DNA from 2 places in the Streptomyces sp. CRCS-T-1 genome. Region 1 is predicted to be linked to the other one. Evidence: riboswitches for the same ligand, from Rfam matches in the RefSeq annotation. Region 1 holds a riboswitch; the other holds the start of a gene.

Region 1 (3,595 bases):
TCGCCGAGCGGGCCGCCGCCATGGGTGTCGAGCTGTTCGTCGTCGACGACGGCTGGTTCGGGTCCCGGACCAGCGACCGGGCCGGGCTCGGTGACTGGACGCCCAACCCCGACCGCTTCCCGGGCGGGCTGAAGCCCCTCGCCGACCAGGTGCACGGGCTCGGCATGCGGTTCGGGATCTGGGTCGAGCCGGAGATGGTCAACGCGGACAGCGACCTGTACCGCGCGCACCCCGACTGGGTGCAGTACCAAGCGGGACGAAAGCGGACGGAATTCCGCAATCAGCTGGTGCTGAACCTGGCCCGCGAGGACGTCCAGGAGTACCTGTGGGAGCAGCTCGACGGGCTGCTCTCCAGCGCGCCGATCGACTACGTCAAGTGGGACTTCAACCGCTGCTTCAGCGACGCCGGGTGGCCGGACGACCCCTACCCGCAGCGACTCTGGGTTGACCACGTCCGCGCTCTGTACGCCCTGCTGGACCGGCTGCGGGCGGCCCACCCCGGGGTGGCCTTCGAGTCCTGCTCGGGAGGTGGCGGCCGGATCGACCTCGGGGTGCTGGCCCGTACGGACCAGGTGTGGACCTCCGACAACACCGACCCGCTCGACCGGCTCGCCATCCAGCACGGCTTCAGCCAGATCCATCCGGCCCGGGTCATGGCCGCCTGGGTCACCGACAGCCCGAACGCCATGCTCAACCAGCGGGCCAGCTCCCTGCGGTTCCGGTTCGTCAGCGCGATGGCCGGGGTGCTCGGGGTGGGCGGCGACCTCACCCGGTGGACGGCGGAGGAGCTCGCCGAGGCGCGGGAGTGGGTCGGGCTCTACAAGGAGATCCGGCCTGTGGTGCAGCGCGGCGACCTGTACCGGCTGCGGCCCCCGGAGGGCGGCCTGAGCGCGGTGCAGTACGTCCTCGGGGACGAGACCGTCGTCCTCGCCTGGCTGCAGGCGCAGCGCTACGGCGAACCCGTCCCGCCGCTCCGGCTGCGGGGCCTCGACCCGACAGCGACGTACGAATGCCCCGAAACGGGCGAAGTTCACCGAGGGGCCGTACTGGCCCATCACGGACTTCGAGTCGGCCTGCGCGGCGACCTGGATGCCGCGGTCGTCCGCCTTCGGCGCAAGTAGCTGTTCTGTCCGAATTCGGTGATTAGGGAACTAAAGGTAGTTCAGGTGTTTCGGTATAACGTGCCCCGATCGTAAAGGAGATGAGGTCGGGGTGCGTGACCATCGTCATATTCGTGACGATGTGTTGTCGTCATGTTCACGTAATTCTTGCGGTATTCAGGGGCCTTGAGGAAAAACGGAGATCGTGAATCCACGCTCGGTGACGGGAAATGTGGCGACGCGTCAAGAGAAACGCCTTCACAGGCAACCGCAAGCTTGTCCCATTGCGTCTCGGTCGCTTACGTTCCACACCAATCCGGACGGACGCCTAATCCTGCCGCCGCCCGGAGCCCGCACACACTCACCCGTGTATGGCAGGAGCGGGGGACCCACAGGTACGACGCCTGTTCCGGTTCCCGGAACGGCTTGGGGTACAGCCGCACTTCGGTGCGGCCGGGCATCTCCAGCCCGCACCCGACAGCTCACCTCGCAGGCGCCGGAGAGGAATCCGCCATGCCCGCGAAGGGTAAGCATCGCCGCCCGAAGTCCCAGCGTTTCACCCGCTCCATAGCCGTCGCCGGAACCGGCGGGGCCGCCCTCGCCCTTCCGCTCATGGGGGCCGCCGGCGCCCACGCCGCGACCCCGCAGTCGGCTCCGGAAAAGGCCGTCCAGTCCGCTCCGGCCGCCGAGAAGAAGGCCGCCGAAAAGGCCACCGGCGCCCACACGTACACCGTGAAGGCCGGTGACTATCTCGCGAAGATCGCCGACGACCAGCACGTCAGCGGCGGCTGGAAGAAGCTCTACGACGACAACCGTGACGTGGTCGGTGCCGACCCGGCCCTGATCCACCCCGGTCTGAAGCTCTCGGTCGGCAAGAAGGCGGCGAGCGAGCCCAAGACGCAGCCGTCCGCGCCGAAGGCCGCCGAGAAGCCGAAGGCGTCGGCTGAGAAGTCGTCCGCCTCCGAGTCCTCCGCGAAGGGCGGCACCGCCGCGAAGCCCGCCGCCGCCAAGCCGGCCGCCGAGGCCTCCGGCTTCAGCCTGCCGGTCGACGGCGCCTCCGTCGGCACGCCGTACCACATGTCCGGAAGCATGTGGTCCAGCGGCTACCACACCGGTGTCGACTTCGTCGTCCCGACCGGCACCTCGCTGAAGGCCGTCGGCCCGGGCACCGTCGTCTCCGCCGGCTGGGGCGGCGCGTACGGCAACCAGGTCGTCATCCAGCTCGAGGACGGCAAGTACGCGCAGTACGCCCACCTGTCCCAGCTCTCCGTCTCGGCCGGCCAGACCGTGACGGGCGGGCAGCAGATCGGTCTGTCCGGTGCGACCGGCAACGTGACCGGACCGCACCTGCACTTCGAGATCCGCACCTCGCCCGACTACGGCTCGGACGTGGACCCGGTCGCCTACCTGCGCTCGCACGGCGTCTCCGTGGGCTGACCGATCGCACGACCACCTGCCTGACACGCGGCCGAAGGCCGGACCCCGATCCCCGGGTCCGGCCTTCGGTGTGTGCGGCCGTCGATCGCCTCTCGCCCCAAGGGCCTCAAGGGATCGACAGGAAGCGGCAGTTGGGACACAGTGATCCCGTCGTGAGTGCAAGCGCTTTCTCAAGGAGTCCGTGTCCCGTGCCGACCACCCGCAGAACGTTCGGAGCCCTGGCCACCGGAGCCGCCCTGGCCGCCCTCGCCCCGGCGGCGGCCGCGAACGCCGGGCCCCGTCACCGCCGCCTCATCGCCCACGACGACTTCTGCCACGGCCTCGCCCAGTGGGCGACCGAACTCCAGGGCGGCGGCACCGTCACCGCGTCACGCGGCGTGCTGGACATCGACGTACCGAGCGGAGCGACCGTCTGGTTCAGACGGCGCCTCGAAGGGCCGTACGTCCTCGAATACACCGCCACGCCCGTCTCCGAGGGCGGGGTCAACGACCGGGTCTCGGACCTCAACAACTTCTGGAACGCGACGGACGTCCGCTCCCCGGGGGACCTCTTCGCCACGCCGCGTGGCGGGGCGCTGGAGGAGTACGACCACCTGACCACGTACTACGCCGGGTACGGCGCCAACCACAACACCACGACCCGGCTGCGGCGTTACGTCGGCCAGGCCGGTGTGCGTCCCCTCCTCTACGACTACACCGAGCCGCTGCTGGTCCCGGGCGAGCCGAACCGGGTCCGGATCGTCTCCGACGGGTCGACGGTGCGCTGGTGGAACAACGGGCGGCTCGTCTTCGACTACACCGATCCACAGCCGTACACGAGCGGGCACTTCGCCTTCCGGACCGTGTGGAGCCATTTCCGGATCACGGGATTCCGGGTCTGGGGACTCACCCCGCAACATCCCTAGGGGGTGGCCTATTCCGGAGTTGGCGAACACTTTAGGAGTGGCTTATCTCACCGCCCGTCAACCCCTTCCTACGGTCGCGTAGGTCACATTCGAGGGTGAAGTATGAGCTGCTGTGGCAGACGATTCGAAGAGTGACAGCAGAGCAGTGATCGG
Region 2 (3,595 bases), 4.0 Mb from region 1:
CGAGGCCGGCGACCCGGTCCTCGTCGTCCTGGCCGCCGCGGACCGGGACCCGGAGCGGTTCGCCGATCCGGACGTGCTCGACCTCTCCCGCCGCGACAACCAGCACCTCGGATACGGCCACGGCATCCACTACTGCCTCGGCGCCCCGCTCGCCCGTCTGGAGGGCCAGACCGCCCTCGCCACGCTCCTCACCCGCCTCCCGGACCTGAGGCTCGCGGCCGAACCGGCCGAGCTGAGGTGGCGCGGCGGCCTGATCATGCGGGGGCTGCGGACGCTGCCGGTTGAGTTCACGCCCGCACCGGTGGGGTCCACGCCCGCGCAAAGGTGACACGCCGTCAGTCCTGTGATCTTCACGTGATCTACGCGGCATTAACTTGTGACAAGTGATCGTCTGCCTATACGTTCACCCATCATCAGCGCGGCCCGGGAAAACCGGCTTCGCGCCGGTCACTGCTGTCTTCGCGAAAGGTCTCCGTATGCTCTCCGGGAACGGTCGGCACCGTCGCCCCCGCCAGGCTCCGGCTCTCCTCCTCGCGGCCGGAGTGACCGGCTCCGCCATCGCGATCCCGCTCCTCGGAGCCTCCGGCGCCAGCGCGGCCGACGCCACGACCTGGGACCGGGTCGCGGACTGCGAGACCGGCGGCGCCTGGAGCCAGAACAGCGGCAACGGATACTTCGGCGGCCTGCAGTTGTCGCAGGAGGACTGGGAGGGTCACGGCGGCCTCGACTACGCCCCGAGCGCCGACCTGGCCAGCCGTTCCCAGCAGATAGCCGTGGCCGAGAGAATCCTGGCCGAGCAGGGGGCCGGTGCCTGGCGCACCTGCGGGCTGCTGTCCGGTCTGGAGCAGGACAAGAAGTCCTCCGACTCGGACGGCTCATCCGACTCATCCGGTTCGTCGGATTCATCCGGATTGCTCGACTCCCTCGGGTCCTCGCCTTCGTCGTCCCCGTCCGGCTCGCCGTCTTCTGACGAGTCGTCGGACTCGAAGGACGAATCCTCCAAGTCCGACAAGTCGCCCGACTCCAAGGACTCCGACTCGCAGGACCAGGAGCCCGAGAGCTCCCCGTCCGCCACGCGCGAGAGTGACAAGTCCGACAACTCGCGGCAGAGCGACGATTCCTCGGCGCCGACCGACAGCGGCTCCGGCCGCCACCGCGGCCCCAGTGCCGACGAGACCCAGGCGCCCGAGGGTCGTACGGACGACTCCACGGGGCGTCACGCCTCGCGCGACGACCGCGGCGAGGAGGGCTCCGGCGACTCGTCCGAGGGTGCCTACATCGTGGGGATCGGCGACAGCCTCTGGTCCATCGCCGACTCCCTTGACATCAGCGGCGGATGGCACGAGCTCTACGACGGCAACAAGAAGGCCGTCGGTACCGACCCGGACCTCATCCGCCCCGGTCAGAAGCTCACGGTCGAGGGCGAAGCGGACGAGAAGTAGCGGTTCGGGCAGTGCGGAAACGGGGGCGGAAGTCGCCCCGAAACAGCGCGAGTTCGCGTCATGTTTCGCGGCTAATGTCCCGTTTGATGCCCGTGAGAGATAGATCTCAGAAGCCCTGATCGTCTTTGAAATTCGGCGGATCGCGTGGCTACGGTCGGGACCGCTCGTCACCACGAGCCCCGGCTGCCGCAACGCCGAATCCTGCCAGCGGCCGTACGGGAACAGTCGTCGCGTCAAGCGCCGTAGGCAGGAGCGGGGGACCCAAGGTAGGTGCCCGACCGGCCGGTTGTGCCGGAAGGGCTTGGGGTGAAGCCGTGTCCCGGGAGGGGCGCGGCCGGGCAACTCAACCGGCCCGAACCCGACAGCTCACCTCGCAGGCGTCGGTGAGGGGATCCTTCCATGCTGTTTTCCAGCAAGGGCAAGCACCGTCGTCCGTCCAAGGCCAGCCGTGCCATCGCCGTCGCCGGTGTCACCGGCGCCGCTGTCGCCGCCCCGCTGATGGCCGCCGGCGGCGCTTCCGCCGCCACCGCCTCCGAGTGGGACGCCGTCGCCCAGTGCGAGGCCGGCGGCAACTGGTCCATCAACACCGGCAACGGCTACTACGGCGGTCTGCAGTTCTCCGCCTCCACCTGGTCCGGCTACGGCGGCACCAAGTACGCCGCCACCGCCGACCAGGCCACCAAGGAGCAGCAGATCGAGATCGGCGAGAAGGTCCTCGCGGGTCAGGGCAAGGGTGCCTGGCCGGTCTGCGGCAAGGGCCTGTCGAACGCCAGTGGCGGTGGCTCCTCCTCCTCGGACGACTCCGGCAGCTCCTCGCAGCAGAGCGAGCAGAGCCAGCAGAGCACCGAGTCCCGCGACACCCAGCAGCCGGCCTCCCGCTCCGACGAGCGCCCGGCCGCGAAGAAGACCGTCACCACCCCGACCGGCAAGAAGGTCAAGAAGGGCGACGGCGAGTACAAGGTCGTCAAGGGCGACACCCTGAGCTCGATCGCGGCCGACAAGAAGGTCGAGGGCGGCTGGGAGAAGCTGTTCCAGCTGAACAAGGACATCGTCGAGGACGCCAACCTCATCTACCCGGGCCAGCAGCTGCACCTGAAGTAAGCAGCGGCCCTCCCCGTCCCCACGGGCTCCCCGCCCCGGCGCGTGTTCCCCCGTACGCGCCGGGGCGGGGTCATTTCCGCCGGGCGTCACTGCCGGTCTTTTCCACGATCGTCTTTGTTCCGTTCGGAAACAATTTACTCTCGGTTCTGTCCATGGGGTGGGCGACCCGGTGGCCGATCGGCCCGAGCCGGTTAGGCTCATGTCGCGAGCCACCACGGCCCGCACCTCGCCGGGTCCACGTGACCCGCGTACCCGCGTCACATAAGAAGGAGATGCTCGTGCCGTCCATCGACGTCGTCGTAGCCCGGGAAATCCTGGACTCCCGAGGCAACCCCACGGTCGAGGTCGAGGTCGGCCTCGACGACGGCAGCACCGGTCGTGCCGCCGTCCCGTCCGGCGCCTCCACGGGCGCCTTCGAGGCCATCGAGCTGCGTGACGGCGACTCGAACCGCTACCTCGGCAAGGGTGTGGAGAAGGCCGTCCTCGCGGTCATCGAGCAGATCGGCCCGGAGCTCGTCGGCTACGACGCCACCGAGCAGCGCCTGATCGACCAGGCCATGTTCGACCTGGACGCCACCGACAACAAGGGCTCCCTCGGCGCCAACGCCATCCTCGGCGTCTCCCTCGCCGTCGCCCACGCCGCCTCCGAGGCCAGCGACCTGCCGCTGTTCCGCTACCTGGGCGGCCCGAACGCGCACCTGCTGCCCGTTCCGATGATGAACATCCTGAACGGCGGCTCGCACGCCGACTCCAACGTGGACATCCAGGAGTTCATGATCGCCCCGATCGGCGCGGAGTCCTTCTCCGAGGCCCTGCGCTGGGGCGCCGAGGTCTACCACACGCTGAAGAAGGTCCTGAAGAGCAAGGGCCTGGCCACCGGCCTCGGCGACGAGGGCGGCTTCGCCCCGAACCTCGGCTCCAACCGCGAGGCCCTCGACCTCATCCTCGAGGCGATCAAGGAGGCCGGCTACACCCCCGGCGAGCAGATCGCCCTCGCCCTCGACGTGGCCGCGTCCGAGTTCTACAAGGACGGCGCCTACACCTTCGAGGGC

The links. A riboswitch is a leader RNA that binds a small molecule or an ion and turns the genes downstream of it on or off. The one in region 1 is predicted to bind cyclic di-AMP.
Region 2: it holds a riboswitch for cyclic di-AMP, as region 1 does, so the genes downstream of both, NNW99_RS22545 (transglycosylase family protein) here and NNW99_RS04160 (LysM peptidoglycan-binding domain-containing M23 family metallopeptidase) in region 1, are expected to answer to the same signal.

Annotation. Positions count from the first base shown of each region.
Region 1 is NZ_CP101651.1:921,742-925,336, reverse strand. It holds gene NNW99_RS04165 (alpha-galactosidase) at 1-1,121, shown strand, start outside; cyclic di-AMP (ydaO/yuaA leader) riboswitch at 1,453-1,609, shown strand; gene NNW99_RS04160 (LysM peptidoglycan-binding domain-containing M23 family metallopeptidase) at 1,614-2,537, shown strand; gene NNW99_RS04155 (DUF6250 domain-containing protein) at 2,726-3,442, shown strand; gene NNW99_RS04150 (SGNH/GDSL hydrolase family protein) at 3,588-3,595, shown strand, end outside.
Region 2 is NZ_CP101651.1:4,940,571-4,944,165, forward strand. It holds gene NNW99_RS22535 (cytochrome P450) at 1-328, shown strand, start outside; gene NNW99_RS22540 (transglycosylase family protein) at 477-1,442, shown strand; cyclic di-AMP (ydaO/yuaA leader) riboswitch at 1,671-1,837, shown strand; gene NNW99_RS22545 (transglycosylase family protein) at 1,842-2,543, shown strand; gene eno (phosphopyruvate hydratase) at 2,822-3,595, shown strand, end outside.